2 regions of the Stenotrophomonas sp. GL_111 genome follow, and region 2 is predicted to be linked to the other one. Evidence: predicted binding sites of a transcription regulator. Region 2 holds the regulator's gene; the other holds the start of a gene.
The links. Region 2 encodes FliA, which starts transcription of late flagellar genes. Its sites were predicted from a motif close to TAAAGTTTNNCNNNCNNNGGCCGATAA; they were not measured.
Positions count from the first base shown of each region.

Region 1: a site for FliA is predicted at 7,722-7,748, ahead of AC3IPM_RS06265 (GGDEF domain-containing protein). Genes of this name have one in related genera too.

Region 1 is NZ_CM174421.1:1,373,570-1,382,985, forward strand. It holds gene AC3IPM_RS06235 (fatty acid desaturase family protein) at 1-193, shown strand, start outside; gene AC3IPM_RS06240 (TonB-dependent receptor plug domain-containing protein) at 190-2,367, opposite strand; gene AC3IPM_RS06245 (M23/M56 family metallopeptidase) at 2,484-3,977, opposite strand; gene AC3IPM_RS06250 (BlaI/MecI/CopY family transcriptional regulator) at 3,974-4,360, opposite strand; gene AC3IPM_RS06255 (metallophosphoesterase) at 4,429-5,559, opposite strand; gene AC3IPM_RS06260 (hypothetical protein) at 5,689-6,219, opposite strand; gene AC3IPM_RS06265 (GGDEF domain-containing protein) at 6,269-7,690, opposite strand; gene AC3IPM_RS06270 (cation diffusion facilitator family transporter) at 7,850-8,881, shown strand; gene gpmA (2,3-diphosphoglycerate-dependent phosphoglycerate mutase) at 8,958-9,416, shown strand, end outside.
Region 2 is NZ_CM174421.1:2,024,288-2,033,703, reverse strand. It holds gene flhA (flagellar biosynthesis protein FlhA) at 1-1,789, shown strand, start outside; gene AC3IPM_RS09330 (AAA family ATPase) at 1,940-3,616, shown strand; gene AC3IPM_RS09325 (MinD/ParA family ATP-binding protein) at 3,603-4,490, shown strand; gene AC3IPM_RS09320 (RNA polymerase sigma factor FliA) at 4,487-5,233, shown strand; gene cheY (chemotaxis response regulator CheY) at 5,250-5,642, shown strand; gene AC3IPM_RS09310 (protein phosphatase CheZ) at 5,642-6,256, shown strand; gene AC3IPM_RS09305 (chemotaxis protein CheA) at 6,261-8,084, shown strand; gene AC3IPM_RS09300 (flagellar motor protein) at 8,228-8,968, shown strand; gene motD (flagellar motor protein MotD) at 8,970-9,416, shown strand, end outside.

The sequences.
Region 1 (9,416 bases), 650 kb from region 2:
GGAAGTGAAGGCGATCTGCGCGCGCTACGGGCAGCACTACAACACCGGTTCGCTGCCGAAGCAGTTTGGCCAGGTGATGTGGCGGATCGTGCGCCATGCGTTCCCGAGCAGGCCGCAGCGCGTGCGGGCTGCTACGGTGGTGGAGACCGCGTTGCCGCAGCCGGTTGAACCTGCCAGCCGCGCGGCCGCCTAGAGCTGCTGCTCCCACTGCAGCCGCCACACCGGTGCGGTGGATCGGTGCTGCTGCAGCTGCTGCCGGCCCTGCGCATCCCACAGCACCTGGCCCGAGACCAGGTCATGCCGCAGCAGGTTGTTGGCGCTGAGCCGCAGCTTGGTGCGCGGTCCCAGCGTCCACAGTGCATACAGGTCCAGTTCGCGCTGGTAGGCGTCGATGTCGATCTGGCCGTTGCCGATGCGCACCGGGCCCCCACTGCGGTAGGTGTAGTTCAGCCCGGTGCTCCAGCGCGGGTTGATCCGGTAGTCGGCGCCCAGCGAGCCGGTGAAACGCAGTTGCCCGTCCAGGCGGTTGTCCGGCCCGGGCACATCGTCCACACGCGACCAGTTGCGCGTGGCATTGATGCGGAAGGACACCTCCGGTGCGTTGGCGAGGAACCGCGCCAATGCGACCCGGGCATCCATCTCAAGCCCCCAGCTGCGGGCATCGCCTGCGTTGCGGGGTGTGGCGACCCATCGCCCGTCCTGCACGACGGTTTCGGTGCGTACTGCATCCTGGACGCGCCGCGCATAGATACCCAGGCTGAACTCGGTGCCGTCCTTGCCCTGGGTTTCATAGGCAATGTCCACGCCGGTGGCCAGCTCCGGGCGTAGCGACGGATTGCCCTGCTCGTCGGGGTTCAGCGGCCGGTTGTTGGTCGAGGTGTACGGGCGCGGAATCAGCGAGGTCAGCGTCGGGGATTTGTAGGTGCGGCTCAGCGCCACGCGCAGCTGGTCGTCGCGGGTGCCCGGCAGCTTCCACAATGACTGCAGCACCGGCGACAGCACGCTGTCGCGCTGCTGGATGGCGGCAAAGCCGCTGCCGGCGCTGCGGATGTCGATGTTCTCCCAGCGCAGGCCCAGGTACATCGACCAGCGTGGACTGAGCTGCAGCTCGTCCTGCCCATACACGGCCACGCGCCGGATGCGCGCATCGAAGGACAGATCGCTGATGCTGCCGGCGTTGCCCGCGATCGGCCGCAGCTGCTGCAGGCGGGCCTCATCGCGGCCATCGAGACTGCCTTCCCAGCCAAGTTCCAGCGTGTGTCGGCCGTGCGTGGGCAGCGCGTATTTTCCCGTGCTGTTGACGTTGTGCACGCGCAGGCGCGCGTCGGTGTGGTCATCCAGGTTCTGTCGGCCATCAATGCCGACGCCCTGTTCGCGGTAGCGGTAGCGTTCGCGGTTGCCACCCACGGCCAGCCGCGTGGTGAAGCTGCCGCCGGCAGCGAAGGCGTGGGTCCAGGCCGCGCTGCCACTCAGTTGTTCCACCGCGATGCGGGTGCGTTGCACGTAGCGGGCCTGCAGCAGCGGCGGCCCCAGCCAGTTGTCCCACGCGATGTCGGTGCTGCGCTGGAACCGGCTGGCGTCGGCCAGCGCCTGCAGCGCCACGGTATCGCCATTGTCCAGGCGGAGTTCCATACCGGGTGCAAGCGACACCGCCTCACGTGAGCCGGTGGCCCGCAACTGGCTGCTGCGCAGCACGTCCGCCTGGCCCGCGTGGTCATACGTCGATTCCACGGCGCGCTGTTCAACCAGGAACTCGCGGCGCGAGGCGCTGGCGGTTATCGACTGGCTGCGTTGTGCCTGGCGACGGCTGCGCTGCCAGGTCAGCGATGGCGTATTGCGCGCGTTGGAGAGCCCCCAGACCAGTACCAACGATTCGGCATCCTTGCGTGCACCGGCGGCCAGTACGATGTTGAGCGTACCGGCGATTGCCTCGGTGCGCAGGTCGGCGGTGGGCGCGCGGAGAATCTCGACGCGTTCGACCATCTCCGGGCTCAGCGCGTCCAGATCGAAGCCCAGCGGCGCCTTCTGCCCGTTGATCAGGATCTGGGTGTAGCCAGCGCCCAGTCCACGCAGCGACAGTGTGCCGCTACGACCGGGTGCCCCCTGGCCAACGCTGATCCCAGGCAGTCGTTTGAGCGCATCCAGCAGGGCAGGATCGCCGTACTGACGCAGCTGCGCGGCATCGATGACGATCCGCGTGGCGGTGTCATCGCGGCGCGCCTGGTAGTGCGCCGCCTGCACCTGCACGGTGTCCAGTGCAGTGGTTGGCGGGGTGCCGCCATCGAGGGTGGCCGATTGGGCCCAGGCCGTCGGGGCGAGGCACAGCGGCAGCAGCAGGATCGGACGGCAGGAAGCGGGCAGGGGCATGCGGGCGGTCCAGGACAGGGCCGGGGTGGCCGTGGGGCAGGCAACACCTGCCCCTCCTGCGACCAGGACGACCAGATGCAACGCGGGGTAGCAACGCGGTGGAGCGGGTCAGCGGCTCATGGCAGCCGGCGCTGCGGGTCGATGCGTTCGCCGTTGAACAGCATCTCCATGTGCAGGTGCGGGCCGGTCACGCGTCCGCTGCGGCCGGTGCGTGCGATCTGATCGCCGCTGCGGACCTGCTGGCCGACCTGCACGTCGGTGCCGTCGAGGTGGGCGAACAGGGTCTGCCAGCCGTTGCCATGGTCCAGCACCACCACGGTGCCGTACTGCGCGCCGCCGGGATATGCGGTGGTGGCGGCCATCACGGTGGCATCGGCCGGCGCCAGCACCGGCGTACCGACGCGTGCGCCGAAGTCGATGCCGCGATGCGCGCGTTGGCGGATCCCGCCGGCATCGCCGTAGTGCCCGGTGATGCGCGACTGCGCCAGCGGTGCGGCGAAGTGCATGGTGGCCGCAGCGAGCAGCGACGCGTCAGGTGTGGCGAGCGTGCGATGGGCGGTGATGGCCACGATGCCCAATGGGAGGGGCGTGGCAGCGGTGCCGGCCTGGACAAGCACCAGCATCGCGCCGAGGCCCAGCGCGCCCGCTCCGAGCAGCGTGCGCGCAACCCCTGGCAGCGCGCGCCCGGTGTCACCGGCCAGCATGTGTTGGATGCGCAGCCGGTGGCCGGCGGCATCGCGATGGGTCAGTGCGCTGGGGGATGACGCGGCCGCACCGTGGCCGGCCATGCGCAGGGCCTGCAGGTAGGCGGCGGCGAAGTCACGACGGGCGGTGTCGTCGGTGCCCAGTGCCAGCGCGTCGCAGCGCAGTTCCACTGCCATCTGCACGCGGGCGGCGAGGCGGCGCACGAACGGGTTGAACCACAGCAGCGCGTCCACCATCGCCATCACGCCGGCCCGCTGCGGATCACGACGGGCAAGGTGCGCCGCTTCGTGGGCCAGCACCAGCCGCAGCTGACGGTCGCTGAAATCCTGCACTGCTGTGGCAGGCAGCACGATGGTCGGGCGCGGCCAGCGCACGGCGAACGGGCTCACGGCGTGCGGGGTGAGACGGATACCGATGCCCTGTCGCGAATAACGCTCGGCGTGTTCGCGGCAGCCTGCGCCCGGCCACGCCGTCGGCGCGACAGGCGCTGCCGCGCGCACGATCCGCGCGACCGCCCGGGTGCCGCGCAGCAGGCGCAGCAGTGCGATGCCGGCACCGGCCAGATAGGCCGCCCACAGCAGCTGTGCGAGCGTTGGCCAGCCCAGCCGGGTTGCCGGGTTTGTGCCTGCGCTGATCGGCGTGCTGTTCGCGTCCAGTTCCAGCGCGATCGGCAGCGCCAGCGGCGTGGGCAGCGCGGCGACCTGCGCCGGTGCGGCGAAGGTCAGTGCGATCGCCAGCAACGGCGGCAGCACGGCAAGCAGCCAGAGGGACAGCCAGTAGCGGGTCGCGGCCGCCGACAGCTGCAGCCAGCGGTGCAACAGGCTACCCGCGCCCCACGCCAGGCCAGCACAGAGCAGGCTGCCCAGCAGGTGCACCAGCGACGCATCCAGTGACGGCAGGCTCATGGCTGCGACTCCCGGTCCGGGTCGCGCAGCAGGGCTTCGAGCTGCTGCAGCTCGGTGTCGCTCAGCAGGCGGCTGTCGGCGAAGGCCTGCACCGGCAGGCCGCCGTCGATCTCCAGCACGCGGCGGGCGAAGTCCGCGCTCAGCGCGGCCAGCGTCGCCACCTTGCCCACCTTGGCCCGATAGACGTTCAGACCATGCTCGGCCGTCTCATCGACCAGGCCCTTGTCGACCATGCGCTCGAGCGTCTTGCGCGTGGACGAATACGACCAGTCCAGCGTGGCGGCCACGCCGTTGTGGAGTTCGCGCGCGCTGCAGGCGCTCTGGCGCCACAGGCACTTGAGCAGTTCCAGCTCGGCGTTGGAGGGGGTGGGGACGCGGACCATGGCGACACCAGTGTCAGGAGGTGATGTCGCAAGTGTGCGACAACTGTCGCATGTCCCGCAAGAGGGGGTCAGTCCTCCCGATCCATCGTTCCCTCGGCCAGTGGCACCCGGCTGCCGTCGAGCAGGCCACGGCTGAGCACGCCGTTGTCGATGAACAGCAATTCGCCGTTCTCACCGTTCTTGATGCTGCTGTCGATGGCGATGATGCGCTCGCCATGGAAGCGGCTGACGTGCGGCATCGAGGTGTGACCCACCACGATGCGCTTCAGGTCCAGCTGCGTCAGCAGTGCCTGCACCTGCGCGGTGTCCATGCGTCCATCGAAATAGCCGCGGTACCAGATCGGGCTGGTCTTGCCGTCGAACAGGCGCGCGGTGTCCGGCGCGGCCTTGACCTGATCACGCGGAAGACCGACCGCGGCCTGGTAGGTACGGTTGGTGGTGTCCATGTCGCGCACCAGGTCCAGGTTCTCCGGGGCGATGCCGCCGTGCAGGAACAGCGTGTCGCCGATCCGCAGCAGCACCGGGCGGGTGCGCAGCCACTGGCCAATCGTGGAGTCCGGGCCATACAGCGCCGGGTAGGTGCGGCCCAGCAGCTGCGCGCTCTTGAGGTACTTCGGATTGACGTAGCGCAGGTCGTCGTAGAGCACCATGGTTTCGTGGTTGCCGAGTACGAAGTGCACCGCGCCACCGGCTGCGGCGGCGTCCTGTTGCAGGCGGTACAGCAGCCAGAACGCCTCGGTGACCTGCGGGCCGCGGTCGAACACATCGCCGGCCACCACCAGGGTGGCATCGCCGAGCGACCAGCGGTCCTGCGCATCGATCACGTGGTGGGCGCGCAGCAGCTTCACCAGCAGCCCGTACTGGCCGTGGATGTCCGACAGCGCCACGATGCGCGGTGTCGCCGGATACTGCGCCAGTTCTGCTGTACGTGGCGGCAGCACGGTCACCGGGTGCGGATAGCCGCATTGCGGTGCGATCAGCGTGGCTTCGCCCTTCGTGGGCAGCGTTCGCCGCACCACGTGGTCATTGCAGATCCACTGGGCTTCCAGGCCTTTGTCGGTGCGGAACACATACGGCCCATCGGCGTCGACGTGTTCGGCCGGCTGCGCCACCTCGCGTGCGCCAACGGTGGGCGCGGCCAGCAACAACGTGGGCAACAGCAGGGCGAGCAGGGGAGACAGCAGAGGGCGGCACGGCATCGCGTGGATCCTTGGCAGGCAGGTGGCAACGCGGGCCGGGCCCGCCAGAAGATCCTACGCTGCCGCCGCCACGCCCGGCATGCGCCGAAGGTACCGAAGGCTGTGCCGCAACGGGCGGTTGCAGCCGTGCTACTTCACGCCGGGACCGGCCTTGGCCGCGGCGGCGTGGCTGATCCGCACCTGCGACAGGCAGTCGCTGGCATCGGCCGGGAAGGTGAAGGCGATCATCGCCGTGCCGACTTCGGCGCCCAGGGTGGTGTTGCCACCGGGGCCATGCCCCCCGTGCAGGGAGTCCATCACCCACAGTTGCGGGTGGCGTTGCCGCAGCGAGCGCAATGGCACACAGCGGTCGGCCAAGGGCAATTGCAGCGAGAGGATGCGGCCATCCGGCCCATGCTCGATCTCGGCGCGGCTTGCGTACAGGTCGTCGCCAAAACGCAGCGCGACCGGGTCGGCGCTGTCGATCGGGCCGCTATCGGCCTGGATCCGCTGCATGCCGCGCAGCGTCTGTTCCGGCGATGCTTCCCAGCCCAGCGCCAGCCATTCCGTGTACGCCCACAGCGCGCGCTCGTCGTGCGCACTGGCGGGCGGGTCAGCGGCCGCTGCGCGTCCTGGCAACATGGCCTGCGCGGCGCACAGCACGCTACGGAGCAAGGACATGCGGTACCTGTCTGGTCGGGATGCCAGCGGCGATGGTAGCGCGGCGGTTTCAGCCGCGCTGCAGCGCCTGCCGTCCCGGCGGTTCGGGCAAGGTGTCGCTGGCCAGGACCACCTGATTGCGGCCGGCCTTCTTGGCCTGGTACATGGCCGCGTCGGCGCGGGCCATCAGCCGTTCGTAGTCGGGGTGGCCATCGTGCGCGGCCACGCCGATGCTGGCGGTCAGCGCCAGCGGCTGGCCGTTGCCGAGCTGGGCCGGGTGCTGCGCGATCTGCTTGCGCAGGTTCTCGGCGATCACCTGCGCCTGCACGGCGGTAGCCGCCACCAGTACCACCACGAACTCTTCGCCCCCGTAGCGGAACAGATAGTCGCTGCCCCGGGTGAGCTGGCCCAGCAGTGCGGCCACATGTTGCAGGGCGCGGTCGCCACCGTCGTGGCCGTGGGTGTCGTTGATCGCCTTGAAGTGATCCAGGTCCAGCAGCAGCACCGAGAATGGCGTGCCGGTGCTGTTGGCCAGATCGATCTCACGGCGCAGCACGGTCGGCAGGAAGCGGCGGTTGAGCAGGTTGGTCAGCGCGTCGCTGCCGGCATCCAGTTCGCCGATGCGCTCGAACAACATGCCCATCAAGGTGCGGATCCGTGCCAGCTGCTCGCGGATGTCCTGCAGTGCCGCCAGCCGGGCGGCGAGGTCGGCGTGCAGCAGGGCGGCGCGCAGCTGTGCATCGATGCTGGCCACCAGTGTGCCGACCTGCGCGGTCTCGCTGCTTTCGCCAAAACTGGGAATGCCCTTGTGGGTGAACCACAGGCCGAATTCCGAGTGCGCCAGGTCAACCGTATCGGCCTCGCTGCTCTGGCTGGCAATGGCGTACAGCAGCGCGTTTTCCCAATCCAGCAGCAGGGCGCGCTGGCGCTCGCGTTCGGTACTGACGTTCTGCACCAGCGAGAACAGCCGGTAGGCGGCATCGGTACGCGAGGAGCGCTCGCGCGCGTGGGTGTAGGCCAGCGTCATGCCTTCCAGCGCGATATCGATCACCGTGCTGATGCAGCTGATCGCGGCGAAGGCGATATCGGTATGGGGGGCACGCGCACGCAGCTGGGCAAACAGCGCGTGCTTGAGCACCCGCGCACCGCGCGTGACGAGGTCGACGGGAATGCCGACGCGGGCATGCACATCACCGATCACGCGCTGCGCGGCAACGGCGGCGGCTACGCCGGTGTCATCGGTGCTCAGCAGCTGCTGTAACCAGCGCTGCATCGACGGCTGCAGGCGTTGTTTTACCTGCTCATGGGACAGGAAGCGCGAGGCGCGCGGGTCCTGCAGCAACACGGCGTAGAAGCGTTCGGCCAGTGCGGGCGGGGTGTCCACCGCCACCGCACACAGCAGCGCGGCGGCAGCGGGGCCTGCTTCGTGCAGGCAATGGTGCCAGGCGTCGGCGAGCGGCTGGCTGGCCTCGTCCAGGGAGGGAATGTGCACGGTGGAGCGACCTGCGTGGATCAATCCCCCGGTATCGGCCGCTGGGGCAGGAAGCTGAAGGGGAGTCAGGACGATCCGGGCATGCAATGTTATAAATCACGTAATAGTCTCCCGCGGCCCACCGGGGTAGCCTGATCGCATTGCACAGGAGCTGTTGCCATGGGTCACGACCACGATCACCTTCCCAGCGAGATCCGCCACGAGAAGCCCCTGTGGTGGGCGCTCGGGCTGACCTCGACCTTCCTGCTGATCGAAGTGGTCGGTGCGTTCTGGACCAACAGCCTGGCGCTGCTGTCCGATGCCGCGCACATGGCCACCGATACGCTGGCGCTGATGATCGCGCTGATCGCAGTGCGGCTGAGTCGGCGCCCACCTGATGCCAAGCGCACTTACGGCTATGCGCGGCTGGAAGCGCTGGGCGCGATGATCAACGGCGCCATGCTGTTCGTGGTGGCCGGCTACATCCTGTGGGAGGCCATCGCACGGTTCCGCCAGCCGCAGGAAATCGCCTCCACCGGCATGCTGGTGATCGCCTCGGCCGGGTTGGTGATCAACCTGATCTCGATGCGCCTGCTGCGTGCCGGCAGCGGCGAGAGCCTCAATGTGAAGGGGGCCTACCTGGAAGTGTGGGCGGACATGCTCGGCTCGGTGGCGGTGATCGTGGGTGCGCTGTTGATCCAGTGGACCGGCTGGAAGCCGATCGACCCGATCCTGGCGGTGCTGATCGGGCTGTGGGTACTGCCGCGCACCTGGGTGTTGATGCGCGAGGCGATCAACGTGCTGCTGGAAGGCGTGCCCAAGGGCATGGACGTGGCCGCGGTGCGCACGGCGCTGTGCAGCCACGATGGCGTGCTGGATGTGCACGACCTGCATGTGTGGGCGCTCGCCTCGAGCACCCCGGCGCTGACCGCGCACGTGGTGATGGGCGCCGGCGTGGATGCCGACCGCCTGCGTCGCGACCTGGGCACGGTGCTGCACGAACGCTTCGGCATCGACCATGTGACCCTGCAGATCGAAGCCGACCACTGCGGCGATGCCTGCAGCGTCGGTCCGGGGCGTACCGCCGCCGCCGATGACCATGCCGGGCGTGATCATGCCGGGCACGTGCATGCCAACCCCGCCCTCGCGACCGGCGAGCAGCGTCGCAGCGGGCCGGACGCACAGGGCCATCACGGCCATCCGCATCCCTGAGCCGGGGCGCGGGGCAGGGCAGGTGGGCTTGCCGCTACAATGGGCGCCTGCCTTGCCACCTGTCGGAGATACTGCAGTGACCCGGAAACTCGTACTGTTGCGCCACGGCCAGAGCCAGTGGAACCTGGACAACCGCTTCACCGGCTGGGTGGACGTGGAACTGACCGAACAGGGTCGCCGCGAGGCCGCCGCCGCCGGCCGGCTGATGCGCGAGGAAGGGCTGCAGTTCGATGTGGCGCACACCTCGGTGCTCAAGCGCGCCATCCACACGCTGCAGGGCGCGCTGGCCGAGCTGGACCAGGACTGGCTGCCGGTCAGCAAGAGCTGGCGCTTGAACGAGCGCCATTACGGCGGCCTGCAGGGCCTGGACAAGGCCGAGACTGCAGCTAAGCACGGCGAAGACCAGGTCAAGATCTGGCGCCGTTCCTACGACATCCCGCCGCCGGCGATGTCGCTCGACGATCCGGGCCACCCGATCCACGACCGTCGCTACGCCGGTCTGGACCGCAACGCGCTGCCGGGCACCGAGTCGCTG
Region 2 (9,416 bases):
GGCCGGCAAGGTCATCGCCGCGTTCGGCGAGTTTGTGATCGGCGGCAACTATGCGGTCGGTATCGTGGTGTTCGCGATCCTGACCATCATCAATTTCGTGGTGATCACCAAGGGTGCCGGGCGCGTGTCGGAAGTGACCGCCCGCTTCATCCTGGATGCCATGCCCGGCAAGCAGATGGCGATCGATGCCGACCTCAACGCCGGTTTGCTGACGCGTGAAGAGGCCAAGGCCCGGCGTGAGGAAGTCCGCGAGGAAGCCGACTTCTACGGTGCGATGGACGGCGCCAGCAAGTTCATCCGCGGCGACGCCATCGCCGGCATCCTGATCCTGTTCATCAACCTGCTCGGCGGCCTGGCCGTGGGCGTGCTCCAGCACGGCATGCCGTTCGGCGACGCCGCGGCGACCTATACCCTGCTCTCCATCGGTGACGGTCTGGTGGCGCAGCTGCCGGCGCTGCTGGTGTCCTCGGCGGTGGCGATGCTGGTCACCCGCGCCTCGCGTTCCCAGGACATGGCCCAGGCCATGATGGGCCAGGTGTTCGGCCAGCACCGTGCGCTGACCATCGCCGCGGCGATCCTGGGCGTGGTCGGCATGGTGCCGGGCATGCCGAACGTCGCCTTCTTGACGCTGGCGGCGATCCTGGGCTTCATCGCCTACAAACTGTGGAAGAAAAGCGTGGTGGCCGCCCGTGCCGCCGAAACCAGCACGCCTGGCCGCAGCGAGGGCCTGGGCCTGCCCGGTGCCGCCGCGGCCCCGAGCGCCGAGCTGACTTGGGACGAACTGCGCCCGGTCGATCCGCTGGGCCTGGAGGTCGGCTACCGGCTGATTCCGCTGGTGGACAAGACTCAAGGCGGCGAGTTGATGGCGCGCATCAAGGGCGTGCGCCGCAAGCTCACCCACGACATCGGTTTCCTGATTCCCTCGGTGCACATCCGCGACAACCTCGAACTGCCGGCTACCGCCTACCGCCTGCTGATCCACGGCGTGCCGGTGGCCACCGCTGAGATCCACCCCGACCGCGAACTGGCGCTGGACCCGGGCAGCGCGCTGGGCACCCTGGAAGGCATTGCCGGCAAGGACCCCGCGTTCGGCCTGGATGCCACCTGGATCCAGCCACACCAGCGTGCCCATGCCGAATCCATGGGCTACACCGTGGTCGACCCGGCCACGGTGGTCGCCACCCATCTCTCCCACCTGATCCGCGAGCACGCACCGGAACTGCTCGGCCACGAGGAAGTGCAGCAGCTGCTGGCCAACCTGGCCAAGAGTGCGCCGAAGCTGGTGGAAGACCTCACCCCCAAGTCGCTGCCGTTGTCGGCGGTGGTGCGGGTACTGCAGAACCTGCTGATCGAGCGCATTCCGATCCGCCAGCTGCGCAAGATCGTCGAATCGCTGGTGGAAAACGCACCGGTCAGCCAGGACCCCGCCGCCCTGACCGCCGCCGTGCGCAATGCGCTGGGCCGCTTCATCGTGCAGGAGATCGCCGGCATGTCGGCGGAGCTGCCGGTTTTCACGCTCAACCCACAACTGGAACGCGTCTTGCAGGAGTCCACACAGGGCAACGGCGCCGCGCTGGAACCCGGACTCGCTGAGCGACTGCATCAAAGCCTGGCCGAATGTGTCGGCAAGCAGGAAGCGAAGAACGAGCCGGCGGTCGTGCTGGTACCAGGCCCCGTGCGTGCCGCGCTGGCACGGCTGGTGCGCCACAGCGTCCCCTCGCTGTCGGTGCTGGCCTACAGCGAGGTGCCTGAGGACAAACGACTGAAGCTGGTCGGCACGATCAGCTGAGTCGGAACGCCGACAGCAACGCGCCAGAAAACAGACACCCCCATTCGATATCACCGCAGCAGGAAATAAAGGGAAACCCGGACCGTGCAGACCACCGACAACCAGCGCTTCCCTTCCACTACTCCGCCGCCCCAGTCCCGGTACCACAGCATGAAAATCAAACGTTTCGTCGCCTCCGATATGCGCTCGGCCATGAACCTGGTGCGCAAGGAACACGGTCCGGACGCGGTGATTCTGTCCAACCGCCGGATCGAGGAAGGCGTCGAAATCGTGGCGGCGGCCAACTACGACGAAGGCGCCGTGCAGCGCGCACTGGAAGCGGCGCGCAAGGACGTCGCCCCGCCGCCGGCACCGCGCCCGCGCAATGCCGCCGATGCAGTGATCGCCGCCGTGACCCGGCGCAAGGTACCGGTCGCCGCACCGGAACCGGTCGCGGCCACCACTTCGGCCGTGGCCGCGCTGGCCCGCGCCGCCGTCGGTGCCACCGGGCGCACGCTGGATTCGGCCAATGAAATCGTGCCGCCGCCGGGCAGCAGCGGCTTTGCCGCGACCCTGGCCCGCGCCGGCGTCAGCCCCAGCGTCAACGAAACGTCGCTGCCGGAACAGATCTTCGCCCCGTTCAATGTCGAGCAGGCCGCTGCAGCTGCCCCGGCCGCCAACGCCGCGCCGATCAACCGCGCCCGCTTCATCATCGACCCGCCGCTGGACGGGCTGGCCGATGACGTGCCGCACTTCCAGATGCATGCACCGCCGGCCGCCAGCGTGGCGATGCCGCCGCTGCCGGTGACCATCACCGAGGCCGCCGCCCCGCAGGAAGCTGCACCGGTCATGGCCGCCGAACCGGTCGCCACCACCCCACCCGCCCTCCCCGTCGTTGCCCAGCCGGCCATCGCCCCCGAACTGGTGGTGGTGCCGCGCGATGACGAAGAGATCCGCCAGCTGCGTCACGAAGTGGCCGGCATGCGCCAGGTCATCGAGCGCGAGATGCACCGCTTCACCGACGAGCGCCTGCGCGGTTCGCCGGTGCGCGCCGCCGCGCTGGACCTGATGGACGAATACGGCTTCGACGCCGGCATCAGCCGCGACGTGGCCATGCAGATTCCGCTGGACACCGAAGCCCACCGCGGCCGCGGGCTGATGCTGGGGCTGCTGTCCAAGAAGCTGCCCATCGCCCCGGTCGACCCGCTCGAGGCGGGTGGTGTCATCGCCCTGGTCGGCCCGACCGGTGCCGGCAAGACCACCACGATTGCAAAGCTGGCCTCGCGCTTCGCCGAGAAGCACGCCGCCCGCGATGTCGCCCTGGTCACCACCGATACCGGCCGCATCGGCGCCCGCGAGCAGCTGTACGGCTTCGGCCGCCAGCTCGGCATCGCGGTGCACGAGGCCAGCAGCGGCAGCGACCTGAACCAGCTGCTGGAACGTCTGAAGGACTACAAGCTGGTGCTGATCGACACCGCCGGGCTGGGCCCGCGCGACCGTGCCCTGGCCGCCCAGCTGCAGTGGCTGCGCGCCGCCGAGCAGATCCGCACCCTGCTGGTGCTGCCGGCCAACACCAGTTTCGGCGACATGGACGAGGTGGTCCGCCGCTTCAGCGCCGCCAACCCGCAGGGTGTGGTGCTGAGCAAGCTGGATGAAACCGGCCGCTTCGGCAGCGCACTGTCGGTGGCCGTGGACCACCGCCTGCCGATCACCTGGGTCACCGATGGCCAGGACGTTCCTGAAGACCTGCACCGGGCCAGTGCGGCCAATCTTGTACTTCGCCTTGAAGATTTGCGCCGCGCGGCCGATATGCCCTGCAACCCGGAGTTGAACCATGCCGTCGCGTGAGTACGCCAAGCTGACCAAGACCTTCCCGCTGTCGGCTACCCGTAGCCAGCCGCTGGGCCCGGTCCGCACCATCGCCGTCACCGGCGGCAAGGGCGGCGTGGGCAAAACCAACGTTTCGGCCAATCTGGCCGTGGCGCTCGCCGACATGGGCAAACGCACCCTGCTGCTGGATGCCGACCTGGGCCTGGCCAACATCGATGTGATCCTGGGCCTGCAGCCCAAGGTGACCCTGGCCGACCTGGTCGCCGGGCGCTGCACGCTGGAGGAGGTCATCATCGAAGGCCCCGGTGGCGTGCTGGTGGTGCCGGCCGCGTCCGGTCGCCGCCACATGGCCGAGCTGGCCCCGGCCGAGCACGTGGGCCTGGTCAACGTGTTCTCCGAACTGGAGCGCGAGCTGGACATCATGGTGGTGGACACCGCGGCGGGCATCAATGACGGCGTGCTGACCTTCTGCCAGGCCGCCCAGGACACCGTGGTGGTGGTCTGCGACGAGCCGGCCTCGATCACCGATGCCTACGCCCTGATCAAGGTGCTCTCGCGCGAGCGCGGGGTGGACCGCATCCAGGTGGTGGCCAACATGGTGCGCGACCCCAACGAGGGCCGCGTGCTGTACGAGAAGCTGAGCCGGGTCTGCGAGAAGTTCCTCGCCGATGTCTCGCTGAACTACCTGGGCTGCGTGCCGCAGGACGACTGGCTGCGCCTGTCGGTGCAACGCCAGCAGCCGGTGGTGAAGGCCTACCCGTCCAGCCCGGCCGCACAGGCGATCATCGAGATCGCCCGCCGTACCGCCCGCTGGCAGGCCCCGACCGAGCCGCGCGGTGGCGTTGAATTCTTCCTGGAACGCATCCTCAAGCAACGCGGGGTGACCGCATGAAAGGCGCCGCACAATACAAAGAGGTGCAACGCACCGCCGCCAACGAGTGCATTGCCCAGCACTCCGACCTGGTCCGGCGCATCGCCCACCACCTGGCCGCGCGCCTGCCGGCCAGTGTCGAGGTCGATGACCTGATCCAGGCCGGCATGATGGGCCTGATCGAGGCCTCGCGCAGCTACGACGCCGACCAGGGCGCCTCGTTTGAAACCTATGCCTCGATCCGCATCCGCGGTTCGATGATCGACGAGATCCGCCGTGGCGACTGGGTGCCGCGCTCGGTACACCGGCGTGCCCGCGACGCTGCCTCCACCATCCGTCGGCTGGAGCAGAGCACCGGCCGCGCCGCCAGCGCCACCGAAGTGGCCGCGGCGATGGAGATGCCCCTGCCCGACTACCTGCGCCTGATGGAAGACGCCGCACGCGGCCAGGTACTCAGCCTGGAATCACGGATTGAAGACCAGGGCGAACTGGATACCGTCGCCCAGGGTGGCCCGACCCCGCAGCAGGTGCTGGAGCGCGGCGAATTCGGCCGCGAGCTGGGCAACGCGATCGGGCTGTTGCCGGAGCGCGAACAGCTGGTGCTGTCGCTGTACTACGAGCAGGAACTGAATCTGAAGGAGATCGGCGCGGTACTCGGTGTCAGCGAGTCGCGCGTCTGCCAGATCCATGGCCAGGCGGTATTGCGCCTGCGTGGCCGACTGAAGATCTTCGAGGCGGCCGACGCCGGCCTCGAAAACAATTAAGACCGAGGAAAGTGCTTTGAACAAGAACATGCGTATCCTGATCGTCGACGATTTTTCGACCATGCGTCGTATCGTCAAGAACCTGCTGGGCGATCTGGGCTTCACCAATACGGCCGAAGCCGAGGACGGGCATGCCGCGCTGGCGCTGTTGCAGAGCCAGCCGTTCGATTTCGTGGTCACCGACTGGAACATGCCGGTGATGACCGGTATCGACCTGCTCAAGGCGATCCGCGCCGATGCCAAGCTCAAGACCCTGCCGGTGTTGATGGTTACCGCTGAAGCCAAGCGCGAACAGATCATCGAAGCAGCCCAGTCCGGCGTCAACGGCTACATCATCAAGCCGTTCACCGCGCAGACCCTGGAAGAAAAGCTCGGCAAGATCTTCGAACGTCTGGCGGCGAGCGCCTGATGGAAACCCTCAGCGACAAATCCGCGCTGGTGCAGCGCCTGCAGGACGCCCTGGCCGCGCTGGAAAGCGGTGACGAGGCCGGCTGGCGCCAGGAGATCGACGCGCTGGCCGCACTGCGTACCCAGCCGATGATGGCCGGGCTGAACCGGCTTGCCCGCGAGCTGGGCCAGGCGCTGGGCGAACTGCCCAGCCTGCCCAGTGAAGCCGGCGAGCTGGACGATGCCTGCGCGCGTCTGGACCACGTGGTGGCGATGACCGAACAGGCCACCCACCGCACCCTGGACCTGGCCGAGGAATGCCGGGCGCTGACCGAACAGCTGCGCGCCAACGGGCTCACCCCCGACCAGGACCAGCAGCTGGACCGGATCCGCCACAACCTCACCGAAATCGCCCTGACCCAGAGCTACCAGGACCTGACCGGGCAGATCATCCGCCGTGTGGTCGGCATCGTGCGCCGGGTCCACGAAGGTTTTGGTGCGCTCGGCCTGCCGCCGCAGGATGACACCGCGCACAAGCGCGACAACGGCCTGGCCGGCCCGGCCGTGTCCGGGCTGGACCGCCATCAGGTGTCGCAGGTGGACGCCGACGACCTGCTTTCGGATCTGGGGCTGTAATCCTATGAGTGCTGTTCCAGACGATATTGCTGCCGACTTCATCCTCGAGGCCCAGGAGATCCTGGATCGCCTCGGCGAACAGCTGGTGTCGCTGGAGCAGTCGCCCCAGGACAGCGACCAGCTCAATGCGGTGTTCCGCGGCTTCCACACGCTCAAGGGCGGTGCCGGCTTCCTCGGCATCCAGGCCATGGTCGAACTGTGCCATGCCGCCGAGGAAACCCTCGGCATGGCGCGCTCGGGCAAGGCCACCCTGCAGGCGCATCACTTCGATGCCGCCCAGCAGTCGCTGGACTACCTGCAGTCGATGCTCGATTCGGTGTCGGCCGGTACCGAGCCTGGCTACGCACCGCCGGAGCTGATCGCCCAGTTCGACGTCAACGGCCCGGCTACCCCGGCCCCGGCCGCCGCCGTGGCTGCCCCCCTCAGCGGCGAGCTGATCACCGATGACGAGTTCGAAGCCCTGCTCGACCAGCTGCACGGCGGCGCCGCACCGACCGCGGTGGCCGCTGAAAAAAAAGCCGACGACGGCCTGATCGGCGAAGACGAATTCGAAGCCCTGCTGGACCAGCTGCACGGCGGCGCGGTCCCCGGCGCCAAAGCGGTGGCCGCCGCGCCCGCCGCTGCCCCGCGCGCCGCCATCGCTGCACCGCCTGCAGGCAAACCGGCCGCGAACAAGCCGGTGGCCGAGGCCGAACACACCGTGCGCGTGGATACCAAGCGGCTGGATGCGATCGTCAATCTGATCGGCGAACTGGTGCTGTCACGCAATCGGCTCAAGACCCTGCGTGCGCGCCTGCATGACGAAGAGCTCGACCGTGCGGTGTCCACCCTGGACATCGCCACCGCGCGCCTGCAGTCGGCGGTGATGCGCACCCGCATGCAGCCGGTCGGCAAGGTGTTCTCGCGCTTCCCCAAGGTAGCCCGCGACGTTGCCCGCAACCTGAAGAAGGAAGTGGAGCTGGAGCTGGTCGGCGCCGAAACCGAGCTGGACCGCAACCTGGTCGAGGCCCTGGCCGATCCGCTGGTGCACCTGGTGCGCAACGCGATCGACCATGGCGTGGAAACCCCCGAGCTGCGCGAAGCCCAGGGCAAGCCGCGCAACGGCCATGTCCGCCTGTCGGCCCAGCAGGAAGGTGACTACGTCAGTATCGAGGTGCAGGACGACGGCGCCGGCATCGACCCGGAGCGCCTGCGCCAGAAAGCGCGCGAGAAGGGCCTGATCGACCCGGAAGCCGCCGCCCGCCTGACCAGCGAGGAATGCCTGCACCTGGTGTTCCTGCCCGGTTTTTCGACCAAGCAGGAAGTGACCGACATCTCCGGCCGCGGCGTCGGCATGGACGTGGTGCAGTCGCGCATCCGCGAGCTCAGCGGGCAGATCCAGATCCAGTCCGAGCTGGGCCGTGGCAGCCGCTTCATGATCCGCGTCCCGCTGACGCTGGCGATCCTGCCGACCCTGCTGGTGCAGGCCGGTGAGGACGTCTACGCCCTGCCCCTGGCCCGCGTGATGGAGGTGCTGCATGCCCCCAACACCTCGCTGGGCTGGTTCGACGGCCGTGCTGTGCTCGACCGCAAATCTCACACCCTGCCGCTGGTCGACCTGCGCCACTGGCTGGCGGTGGAACCGGCCGCATCGCCGCTGCTCACCATCGTGGTGCTGCAGGCCGGCGAGGCACGCTTCGGGCTGGTGGTGGACCAGGTACGCGGGCGCGAGGAAGTGGTGATCAAGCCGCTCCCCAAGGCCCTGCGCGGGCTGCGCGGTTACGCCGGCGCAACCCTGATCGGCGACGGCCGCATGTCACTGATCCTCGACGTCGACGGCCTGCGTTGACTGAGAAAGGTAGCGCCGGGCCATGCCCGGCTGAGAAAAGGTAGAGCCGGGCCATGCCCGGCTGCCCCAACAAAGTGTGACCGCCGTAGCACCTGACCCCGTCGGCGTCTCAAGTCCCATTCACACAAGCCGATAACGGACCCATGGACAGACTCAGCCTCATTGGACTTTTCCTCGCCCTGGCCTCACTGGTCGGCGGCAGCATCCTCAAGGGCGCCGGTCTGGCATCGCTGTGGTCGCCGGCGGCTTTCGTGATCGTCATCGTCGGCACCATCGCCTCGATCCTGCTGCACACCTCGCCGGCGGTGTTCAAACACGCCTTCAAAATCGTGCGCTGGGTCATCCTGCCGCCGAGCAGCGACCGCCGCGAGCTGATCCAGAAGATCGTGGAGTGGAGCAACATCGCCCGTCGCCAGGGCCTGCTCGGCCTGGAAGCACAGGTCGATGCGCAGCACGATCCGTTCCTGCGCAAGGGCCTGCAGCTGCTGGTGGACGGCGTGGAGCCGGAAACCATCCGGCACATGATGGAAATCGAGCTGAGCAGCCAGGAACACCAGGACCTGGCCGCCTCCAAGGTGTTCGAGGGCATGGGCATCTACGCGCCCACGCTGGGCATCATCGGCGCGGTGCTGGGCCTGATCGCGGTGATGAAGAACCTGGCCGACCCGAGCAAGCTCGGCCACGGCATCGCCGCGGCGTTCACCGCCACCATCTATGGCATCGCCTCGGCCAACCTGCTGTTCCTGCCGGTCTCGGCCAAGCTCAAAAGCGTGATCCACCACAACAGCCGCGACCGCGAAATGATCATCGAAGGGCTGATCTCCATCGCCCAGGGTGAGAACCCGCGCAACATCGAAACCAATCTGTCCGGGTTCCTGCACTGACATGGCCCGTCGCAAGCATCACGAAGAGCATGCCAACCATGAGGCCTGGGCGATCCCCTATGCCGACCTCATGACGCTGCTTCTTGCCTTCTTCGTGGTCATGTATGCCATCTCCTCGCTCAACGAGGGCAAGTACCGGGTCATGGCCGACGCGTTGACCACCGCCTTCGGTGGCGCCCCGCGCACCATCAATCCGGTGCAGGTGGGCAACCAGCAGGTCCAGGGGGGCGGCTGGGACAGCCCCTCGGTGATCAAGGCCGGCAACCGGGTCGGCCCGTCCGCGCCGGCGCCCTCCAACGATCCCACCCTGCTGCCGGCGATGGCCTCGCAGATGCGCATGCCGGTGTCGGTGCGCAACCAGGAACAGCTGCAACGTGCCGAGCGCCAGCTCAACACGATTGCCGACCGCCTCACCGCCACGCTCGCCCCGCTGATCGAGCGCGGCATG